DNA from 2 places in the Paraneptunicella aestuarii genome. Region 2 is predicted to be linked to the other one. Evidence: predicted binding sites of a transcription regulator. Region 2 holds the regulator's gene; the other holds the start of a gene.
The links. The regulator LexA, encoded in region 2, represses DNA repair genes until DNA is damaged. The targets are predictions, from matches to a motif close to TACTGTATNNNNATACAGTA.
Positions count from the first base shown of each region.

Region 1: the regulator LexA is predicted to act here: its motif matches at 1,780-1,799, upstream of ruvA (Holliday junction branch migration protein RuvA).

Region 1 is NZ_CP074570.1:2,927,816-2,933,602, reverse strand. It holds gene aspS (aspartate--tRNA ligase) at 1-640, shown strand, start outside; gene nudB (dihydroneopterin triphosphate diphosphatase) at 673-1,104, shown strand; gene ruvC (crossover junction endodeoxyribonuclease RuvC) at 1,161-1,682, shown strand; gene ruvA (Holliday junction branch migration protein RuvA) at 1,827-2,447, shown strand; gene ruvB (Holliday junction branch migration DNA helicase RuvB) at 2,507-3,514, shown strand; gene KIH87_RS11355 (acyl-CoA synthetase) at 5,373-5,787, shown strand, end outside.
Region 2 is NZ_CP074570.1:79,063-84,849, forward strand. It holds gene plsB (glycerol-3-phosphate 1-O-acyltransferase PlsB) at 1-2,124, opposite strand, end outside; gene lexA (transcriptional repressor LexA) at 2,352-2,975, shown strand; gene coxB (cytochrome c oxidase subunit II) at 3,716-4,810, shown strand; gene ctaD (cytochrome c oxidase subunit I) at 4,823-5,787, shown strand, end outside.

The DNA.
Region 1 (5,787 bases), 2.1 Mb from region 2:
GGATCGCGTGAATGCTAAAGAAGGCGACCTGTTATTGTTCGGCGCTGATACCTGGCAAATCGTGACAGAAGCAATGGGGGCATTGCGCTTGAAAGTGGGTGAAGACCTTGGATTATTGCAAGGTGACTGGAAACCACTTTGGGTGACAGACTTCCCAATGTTCGAAATGATCGATGGCAACCTTTATGCGTTGCACCATCCGTTCACGTCTCCACGCGGTTTAAGCCCTGAAGAGTTGGCGGCTAACCCAAAAGAAGCGTTATCTGATGCCTATGACATGGTATTAAACGGCGTTGAATTAGGCGGTGGTTCTGTTCGTATTCACCGTCAAGATATGCAAGCGACCGTATTTTCATTGCTGGGCATTGACGAAGAAGAAGCGAAATCCAAGTTTGGCTTCTTGTTGGATGCATTGAAATATGGTGCGCCACCGCATGCTGGTTTGGCATTTGGATTGGATCGCCTGGTTATGTTGATGACGGGAGCTGAATCGATTCGTGATGTTATGGCCTTCCCGAAAACCACCACGGCAGCCTGTCCTTTGACCAGTGCGCCTGGTTTTGCGAACCCTGAGCAGCTGCAAGAGTTAGCGATTCAGACCGTTGTGCCAGTTAAAGAATCTTCCTCTGAGGAAGCATAACTTAACGTTTAAGCACGAGTAAGGTGCCTGTTGTGACATTGAAAAGGCCAGAATCTGTATTAGTCGTTATCTATGACGAGAATAAGCAGATACTGGCCTTACAACGGCAAGACAATCCCGATTTTTGGCAATCGGTGACAGGGAGTCTGGAGCAAAACGAAGCACCAAGGCAAGCTGCTGTGCGTGAAGTCAAAGAAGAGATTGGTGTTGATATTCCGCAATCATTTTTTGAGTTAACGGATACCGGGATCATCAACCAGTATGAAATTCTTCCTCATTGGCGTCACCGTTATCCCCCTGATTGTATTCAAAACACGGAATATGTTTTCTTACTGCAAATTAGCCAGCATTGCGCCATTCAACTTACTGAACACCTTGATTATCGCTGGCTCAGTGTGCAACAGGCATTGCAGTTAATATCATCAGAAACAAACCGTAATGCGATTCGGCAATTTCTCATGTAGTCTTGGTGTTGATGCATCAGTAAACATGTTCATTCATTAAAGCTTAGGGAAATTCATTGGCTATTATTCTCGGTATTGATCCTGGTTCACGAATCACTGGTTATGGTGTGATCCGACAAATTGGCGCGAAATCTGAGTACCTGGGCAGCGGTTGTATCCGGGTTGCTGCTGATGATTTGTCTATGCGTTTGAACCAAATCTTCAATGGCGTCAGTGAAATCATCACTCAGTTTCAGCCCGATTACTTTGCGATTGAACAGGTTTTTATGGCCAAGAATCCCGACTCTGCTTTAAAACTTGGACAGGCGCGAGGGGCTGCCATTGTCGCGGCTACCCAGCATGATTTACCTGTGGCTGAGTATTCAGCAAGGCAGATCAAACAATCGGTTGTGGGCAAGGGAAATGCAGAGAAAACGCAGGTACAACACATGGTTGTGCAGTTGCTCAAGCTGGCTAAAACACCGCAAGCTGATGCCGCTGATGCTTTGGCCGTGGCGCTTTGTCATAACCATACACAACAAAGTTTACTGCGTATGTCGGGTGTTGCACGTAAGACGGTGCGCGGGCGACTTCGTTAAATTCTCCATTTAACTCTCATTTTAGCTCTCGTTTTAGCTCTCGTTTAATATGGACATGCATTTTATGGTTGTCAGTTCTACCGGTTTTTGTCTATCATGCTGTATAAAAATACAGTCAAGTGTGGAATAAGAGGAATAAGAATAATGATTGGTCGGATCCGCGGAATCCTGGTTGAAAAAACACCTCCTTTTGTTCTGGTTGATGTGATGGGCGTGGGTTATGAAATTCAAATGCCTATGACCAGCCTGTATCAACTTCCTGAAACTGGATGTGAAGTCAACATCTATACACATTTTGTGGTGCGGGAAGATGCACAACTGCTTTTTGGTTTTGCCAATAAGGATGAACGGGCGTTATTTCGAGAAGTGATTAAAGCGAATGGTGTGGGGCCCAAACTGGCATTGACCATTTTGTCTGGAATGTCGGCTCAGCAATTTATTGTTGCAGTCAACGAAGGCGATGTTACCGCATTGGTGAAACTACCGGGGGTTGGCAAGAAAACCGCTGAACGCTTGTTAGTGGAAATGAAAGACCGCTTGGGCAACCTGGAATTTGGGCAAGCAATGAGTTTTAGTGTACCTGTTGCAGGTGCGACTCATGTGATTGTGGAGCCGCCAAGTGCGAGTGCTAAATCTGATGCTATCAGTGCCTTGATTGCCTTGGGCTATACTCAGGCACAGGCTGACAAGATGGTGAAAGGCGTTTATCGTGAAGAGCTGAGTAGCGAAGAACTGATCCGTGAAGCCTTAAGAAGCATTGCCTGATATATAAAAAGAAAGAGTGTAATCTCTCGCAATTAACTGTGTGAATGTGTGAATAAAGAATGATTGAAGCCGATAGAATTATTGAACCCCAAGTAAAACAGGATGAAGAGGTTATTGATCGCGCCATTCGTCCGAAAATGTTATCTGAGTATGTGGGGCAGGATCATGTTCGGGATCAGATGGAAATATTCATTCAGGCTGCGCGTAATCGAGGTGATGCACTCGATCATCTGCTGATTTTTGGCCCGCCGGGTTTAGGTAAAACGACACTGGCCAATATTGTTGCCAATGAACTGGATGTGGGCATAAAGACAACGTCAGGCCCTGTATTGGAAAAAGCCGGCGATTTGGCAGCCATGTTGACTAATCTGGAAGAGCATGACGTGCTTTTTATTGACGAGATACATCGCCTAAGCCCCGTTGTTGAAGAAATTCTATATCCTGCAATGGAAGATTACCAACTGGATATCATGATAGGGGAAGGGCCAGCAGCTCGTTCTATCAAATTGGATTTACCTCCTTTTACGTTGATTGGTGCGACGACTCGTGCTGGTTCTTTAACCTCTCCTCTTCGGGATCGTTTTGGTATTGTACAACGCTTGGAGTTTTACAATGTTAAGGACTTAACCAGCATTATTGCTCGTTCGGCAGGGTACTTGAATATCACTATGAGCGATGAAGGTGCGTTAGAGATAGCTCGACGTTCAAGAGGAACGCCTCGTATTGCCAATCGCTTGTTACGAAGGGTCAGAGACTTTGCGGAAGTAAAAGCCAAGGGCGATATTTCCTTGTCGGTAGCCGCAGACGCATTAGATTTATTAGAAGTGGATAAAGAAGGCTTCGACTACATGGATAGGAAACTCTTATTGGCTATTTTAGAGAAGTTTACTGGCGGGCCTGTAGGTTTGGATAATCTTGCTGCTGCCATTGGTGAGGCTAAAGATACGATTGAGGATGTTATTGAGCCTTTCCTGATCCAGCAGGGATTTTTGCAGAGAACGCCAAGAGGGAGAATTGCGACACAGAGAGCATTCCAACATTTTGGTTTGTCCGGTGTTGATTTGTAGTGATTTGTTATGAATGTCACCATTGTTAAATCTATGTTATTTATTTGTAAAATTAAATAAGTGTGTTGTTTTTCTCTAAATTTCAGCAGAAAGATAGCGACGTATTTGTAAACGTCTTTACCAACAAAAAGAAAACGAGCTGAGCTAATGGATGTGCTTAAGGCAAAAAAAAGCCCACAGCTAGTGTGGGCAAAACAACAAGTGTTGAAGGAAATATTTCCAGAAAGACAATCAGCCTACCAAACTGATTAACTTTCATACATGCAAACGAGAAATTTACATGTAATCAGCGTTGAAAACGCCGCGCAGTATATCTATAAAATTACGTGCTTCAAGCTAGATATACTAAAGGTATTCATTAGTTAATCTAATCCAAACCTGGCCTAAATGAAGGTTGGTCGATTTATAAACTTTCCTAATCTTAGAGTAATCGCAGGAAAAATCAAATAAAACAGCGGATTATCTAACATTTATTATAAAAATGTGGAATATAAAACAGCATCATAAATTAAATCAGTAGGATAAATTTGTACACTCAAAAAACTGAAAATAATATAAACACTTATCTCATATTGTTGATATATCATCCTAATTAAAATTTATCTTTATTAGTTACTATTAATTTATTCCGTATTTTCATTTCTATTTCTTTATCGATGACACTTTTCACATGTTGGCTACAGTTTTCTGTTCAGTCTGTGAATTGGTTGAATCGTGGTCAATAAATTTACAATTTCATTACCGGATTAAACTCATTGTTACCGATTTCATGTGGCGATTTTGTTAAAAATTGTATTTGGCTTATTGCTGGCTTCGCGTTTGTCGCTGTTGCCTATACTTTATGGGTATGATCTTGAAGAGTTCTTGAGAAGTTTTGTTTACCGTTGATTTGAGTCTTACATGTTTAATGAAATAGATGGTGGTCGTTGGGTTTGAGGCTGTGCTTTTACCCGGTGAGTTGATGGTAGGTTATTGTGAAATAACATTTTATGGGGCGAGAGATAATTAATCTCTCTGATTTAAAAAGAATTTTCTCTAATCTCTTTTAGATTATTAAATCTCTTTAGCCATGAAGCTGAGATGTAATTCCGTGAATTAATGTCTTATAGCTACATTAATGAAACGGGAAAATAGCAAGGCGATATTAATCGTTAAGCTTATTGCTACATACCTGTTCCAAACTATCAGTCACCTGTAGAGAATTAGGAGCAAACCCTCAGCCGCAGGGATGCGGCTGTGGAGCCTACATGGAAGTATCCACGGCGAGTTTGCGATAAATCTCTATGGGTGACTGACAATTAAACACAGCTATTTAGTGTAAATTTACTCTCTGTTTTGGATTGTTAGTGCTGTTTAGGTAACAAATTTACTTTCTAAATAACAGTCCAAACGATCAGTCAACCAAAGAAATTCACCGCAGACTCGCCGTTAATCCTTTCATGGAGATCCACCGTCGCTTTCCTGCGACAGAGGGGCTGCTCATTACTTTCTATAGGTGACTCGTAATCATGTCTATTGATTTAACCTGATGTGATGGTCTACCCCTCTTACGGTATCAAAGTGCCATGATTGAATATTTCTATCATCATGCTGCATGGCCTATCAACAGGGCTGACAGTACTAAAGTAGTATAGGTTTCTGACCCGAATAAATTAACACTTAGCCCATTCCTTTAGATACTTCCATGTGACTTCTATTCCGTAGCTTTGAGATGATTTTGCAGGCACTGTGCTCTGCATCATGTCCGGCATATTAATAAATCACTGGCAACAGCGTTCGATGATGAGAATTAGCTTGTGAATAGAAGCTATCTATATTCAATACACCATCCAGAAATGGTTGAACCAAGGTACATGATATGAGTAGCACTAATCTTTATGAAATGGGATTGGATAAGAATGACGCTAATTTCGTTCCTCTTTCGCCCATTTCGTTGTTAAAGCGAACGGCAAAGGTCTATCCCGAGCGCTTGGCAATTGTTCATGGACATATTCAGAGAAATTGGCGAGAGACCTATTCACGGTGCCGCCAACTTGCCTCAGCTTTGGCTGATATCGGAATCGGCAAAGGCGATACCGTTTCGATAATGGCGCCCAATGTCCCGGAATTTATAGAAGCGTCTTTTGGTGTGCCTATGTGTGGTGCAGTTTTGAATTCGTTGAATATTCGTCTGGATGGCGAAGCGTTAGCATTTATTTTGAACCATTGTGAAGCCAAAGTGTTGCTCACAGACAGGCAGTTTTCCAGCGTGATAGCCGAAGCGCTGACTATGG
Region 2 (5,787 bases):
CTTGGCATCGCCTTTATCATCGTTGTTGTGCCTTGGTTCTGGTTCGACGAGCTTACCTTCTTGTTCCGCTAACAGGCCAATCTTAAGCATGCTGTTAATCAGGCTTTCAGTGTATTCGGCAGCTTCTTCGTCACTCTTGTACATGAACAATTCACGTTTCAGGAGTGGATAAAGTAGCTTAACCAGCGAAGTCAGTTCATCACGGTCACAGCCTCGCTTGCCTATTACGATAGCCGCAATCAAGCTTGGGATGGCAAACATATGCAAGATGTTATTACGATAGTAAGTCAGAGCAATGGCCACTCGGCGATCCAGCGAGAAGATAGAACCGAATTTGTCTTCAATTACCGTAAACTTGCCCAGTTTCATGGTGCTTTCTAAAAGAGCTGAGGCATCGGTATCTGGAACGGTAGCATCAATGCTGTACGGAGCCATATGTTGCAAATCCAGTAGTGTTTGCATGCTGAACAGCAACTCTTCTTTCGCTAGCGTGTGCTTCTTGGCGCATAACAAGCATAGTGAAGCCAAAGTCATTCCGTTGATCGCTGACGCACTATTGATACGTTCCAGTATGTCCACACCGAGTTGATTCACGGTTGGGGTTAACCAGCTTGGTTTCTTACCTTGCTCGGCTTTACTTCTGTCTTCGCGCCAACTTGGGGCATTTTCATCCAGATATTGAGACAAATGGATAGGTTGCCCAAAATTCAGGTAGCCATGACCATAATTCTTCAGGTTGCGAATAGCGGAAAAGATCTGGAAAAAGGATTCTTTCTGTTTGGTGCTGCCTTTCAGTTCTTTAAGGTAACTGCCGACTTCCATAACGTGCTCATAGCCAATATAAACAGGCACTATGCTGATGGGACGGTTAATGCCTTTTAATAGCGCTTGAACCGTCATGGCTAACATACCTGTTTTAGGTGGGAGCAGTCTGCCGGTGCGGCTTCTGCCGCCTTCAGCATAGTATTTCACTGCGTAACCACGAGCGAAAAGCTGCTCCAGATATTCTCTGAACACTGCTGTATACAGTTTGTTGCCTTTAAAAGAGCGGCGAATAAAAAAAGCGCCGCCTTTTCGGAATAATCCGCCAATAGGCCAGAAGTTAAGATTAATACCTGCGGCAATGTACGGCGTCATTAGTCCTTCATTGTAGATGACATAGGTTAGTAGCAGATAATCCATGTGGCTTCGATGGCAGGGAACATAAATGATTTCATGTCCATTTTGCGCAAGTTCGCGCACTTTCTCGGCATGTTCGACATTTATGCCGTTATAAATCTTGTTCCAGACTTTGGTGAGTAAGCGGTATGCCAAACGAATGGCCGTGGAATTACGGTCAGCGGCAATCTCTTCAATGTATTTTTGCGCTTGTTCCTTGGCTTTTTCCAAAGAGATATTTTTGCTTTTGGCTTCGTCGTTGATGGCATTTTTAACCGCATCTGCGCCCAATACACCGTTGAACAGCTGGGCTCTCTGCAACATGCTGGGGCCAGTGATAGACTGCTGACGACGGAAAAAGTGGGTGCGTGCCAAGCGGATAAGTTTGTGTGCCAGTTGTTCGTCGGTATCTGATTCTTTCAGATTGGTCATTTCACGAGAAGAAACTGCGCGGCTAAAGCCGACAATATTGTCACGTCCGAGGAACAGGATAATAAAGAATTTACGGAACCAGCCTGGGGAACTGCGATCGGTGAGAAGATCTGTCCAGCTTTTGCTGGCTTTGCCGGGTTCGCGACCCCAAAAAATGGAAACCGGGACAATTTGAATGTCTAAATCTTTGTCTTCACGGTGCAGTTTAAACATTTCTGTGCTGCTACGAGCAATGTCTGTCACTTTGCGTTTATTACTGAAGAGTGAACGAGGTCGCTCGACAAAAAGTGTTGCAGGGTGTTCTTGCCCGGCTATCTCGATTTTTTTGAAAGGATTGGGTAAGCCCAATCTTTCGGTCGTCATTTCCAGCGCTATCAGATCCGTCGCTGAGTGCGTTTTTAACAGGTAAATAATCGGCTTATCTTTAGATATCCCCAGCTCGCCTTCTATATCATTCGGCGTGTAGCTTGATGTGAGCAGCCAACGTGTCGGGTACTTGATTATTTTTAACAGTATGTTTCGGAAATCCAACATTCAAGAGAACCTGTGTTATGAAGTGGCGGGATAATAGCATGATGATTGCGTTTTTTCCCTAATTTGCCTCAATTTGGGGCATGCCTTGATTTGTAACAATGCTTAATCGCTTTAACAATAAAACGACTTCTTACGTTGCATATCTGAAGAAAGGGAAATTTTAGGTTTGTAATATTTTTTTTGCTGTATATACTACCAGTAAAACTGTATGGAATAACAGGCTGTTTATGCGTCCACTAACTCCACGTCAAGAGCAAGTATTAGAACTGATTAAGCACACCATTTCAGACACTGGAATGCCGCCCACTCGTGCCGAAATAGCACGACAGTTAGGCTTTCGTTCCGCCAATGCGGCAGAAGAGCATTTGAAAGCGTTGGCAAGAAAAGGGGTAATCGAAGTATTACCAGGTACGTCTCGAGGCATTAAATTAAATGTGCCATTGGACGAACCGGCTGAGGAGGAAGGCTTGCCATTGATTGGACGAGTTGCTGCTGGTGAACCCATTCTGGCGCAAGAGCATATTGAATCTCACTATCAGGTTGATCCTAATTTCTTCCATCCCCATGCCGATTATTTATTGCGCGTTTATGGCGAGAGTATGAAGGATATCGGCATTATGGATGGTGATTTGCTTGCGGTGCATCGAACCAAAGATGTGCGTAATGGTCAGGTTGTTGTGGCGAGAGTTGAAGATGATGTGACCGTTAAGCGTATTGAGCGTAACGGTAGTCAGGTTATCTTGCATGCCGAGAATGCGGATTTCAGCCCTATTAAGGTGGATTTAACTTCTCAACCTTTCGAAATTGAAGGCTTGGCTGTGGGTGTAGTTCGCAACAATTCTATGATGTAACGCTTTTTTTACATTTTTTGTTCTGGGCTTATTGTTATTTTTAGAGCGGTAAGCCCAGGTTGAAAAAACCACCATTATCCTTGCCATTTTCTTTTGCTTTTACGCCTATCGCACTCATCATTTTTTCATTGCTAATTAGCGTTGAATCTTTTTTGTTTTTTATATCCCTCTAAAATAAAGGGTTTTGAAGCCGTCGATTTTTAGCATAAGGCGATTTTCTTCTTTGCACCATTTATTGCCGCTCTCCTTCTTATTTGCCTAAAAGTTGCTCCAAATGGATCTTTTTTGTAATTTTAATCACTTTAAATGCGCAATATATTAACTTGAGACTTGATCTGAGCGCCAAAAATACTCACCATTGGCGTCCTTGCAGCTTTAGGCATCGTTTTGCATGCTTTTTAGTCACTTTTTGAGGTTCACCTCGCTGTTAAGAGTCACTAAATAAAAGCGCAGGAGACGTTTAGTAACCGTGGTGTTACTGCAAGTGTTGTAATAAAAAATTCATGTTGGGGAATTTTTGCATCGGAATTGTTTATTTCTTGCCATTTATTAACACCTTGATTACATTACGAAACAATTTGTTTAACAAATTAGAATAAATTTGACCTGAGAAGGCTTCGACGGTCAGCGCAACTGCTTTTTAATTAAGACTGCTTTTTAATAGATGGAGGAAAGCTCTGGTGCATAAAATAATAACCACCTTGCTAGCTGCAGTAACCAGCTTGCTTATCTTTCCGGTTATGGCTGCGGGTGATTCACACCCTGATGCTTACCAGTTAAACCTAAGAGAGGGTGTGACAGACATCAGTGCACAGGTCTATGACTTACATATGACCATTTTAATTATATGTGCGCTTATCGGTGTTGCCGTATTCGGCGTCATGCTTTATTCCACAATTTTTCATCGTAAGTCTCTAGGTGTAAAGCCTGCGACTTTTCATGAAAGTGTAAAAGTGGAAATTGCATGGACTGTGGCTCCTTTTGTGATTTTGATTTTCATGGCGATTCCCGCTGCGAAAACCCTAATCGCTATGGAAGACACTTCAGCTCCTGATGTGTCGATTCTGGTAACCGGTTCTCAGTGGAAGTGGCATTATAAATATATGGATAACGACGTAGAGTATTACTCTGTGTTGGCCACACAACGTGAACAAATTCATAATAAATTCGATAAAGGCGAGAACTACCTGTTAGAGGTTGATCGTCCTTTGGTTATTCCTACAGGTAAGAAAGTTCGTTTCTTGATGACCTCTGACGATGTTATCCATTCATGGTGGGTTCCTGACTTCGCGGTTAAGAAAGATGCTAACCCTGGCTTTATTAATGAAGCGTGGACCAAGGTAAACCAACCAGGTATTTATCGTGGTCAATGTGCTGAGTTGTGCGGTAAAGATCATGGTTTCATGCCTGTCGTTGTTGTTGCTAAAGAGCCTGCTGAATATGAAGCATGGATTTCTGAGCAAGAAGCAATTCAGAAGAAAGCTAAAGAAGAAGAACAAAAACTACTTGCCATGAATATGAGCATGGATGAGTTGATGTCGGTTGGTGAACGGGTTTATCAATCAGCATGCGCAGCTTGTCATATGCCTAATGGTGAAGGTTTGCCTGGGGTGTTCCCTGCTCTTAAAGGTAGCCAAATTGCATTGCATGATATGCCAAAACATATCGACGTTGTTGTAAACGGCGTTTCGGGTACTGCGATGCCTTCTTTTGCGAAACAATTGTCGTTGAAAGAATTGGCTGCAGTTATCACTTATGAACGTAATGCTTGGGGTAACAGCACTGGTGATACCGTTCAAGCGAAAGACGTTAACGCTGTCATTAATGGCAATTAAGAGAGGTTGGCAATGAGTACTGTAGTTGAAGATTTACATCACGATGATCACCATCATCATGCGCCAACGGGTATTAAGCGTTGGCTCTATACTACGAACCATAAAGACATCGGTACTATGTACCTATGGTTCGCATTCATCATGTTTTTGGTTGGCGGCGCAATGGCAATGGTTATTCGTGCCGAGCTATTCCAACCGGGTTTGCAAATTGTAGAACCAAACTTCTTTAACCAGATGACCACCGTTCATGGTCTGATCATGGTTTTTGGTGCGGTAATGCCGGCTTTCACCGGGCTTGCTAACTGGATGGTGCCACTAATGATTGGCGCGCCAGATATGGCTTTGCCTCGAATGAACAACTGGAGCTTCTGGATCTTGCCATTCGCATTTTCAGTTTTGATTGCTTCTTTGTTCCTTGAAGGTGGTGGTCCTAACTTCGGTTGGACTTTCTATGCACCTTTGTCCACAACGTATAGTAATGATTCAACAGCGCTGTTTGTGTTCTCGGTTCATATTATGGGTGCGAGTTCTATCATGGGTGCTATCAACGTTATCGTTACTATTTTCAACATGCGTGCCCCTGGCATGACATTGATGAAAATGCCACTGTTTGTCTGGACATGGTTGATCACTGCATTCTTGTTGATTGCGGTAATGCCAGTATTAGCCGGCGCAGTGACCATGGTATTGACTGATAAATACTTCGGAACCAGCTTCTTTGACGCTGCTGGTGGTGGTGACCCGGTTATGTTCCAGCATATTTTCTGGTTCTTCGGTCATCCAGAGGTGTACATCATGATCTTGCCAGCTTTTGGTGTTATTTCTCAAATCGTTCCTACGTTCTCTCGTAAGAAGCTGTTTGGTTATGCATCAATGGTTTACGCAACGGCCTCAATTGCATTGTTGTCATTCATCGTTTGGGCTCACCACATGTTTACCACTGGTATGCCATTGTTCGGTGAAATGTTCTTCATGAT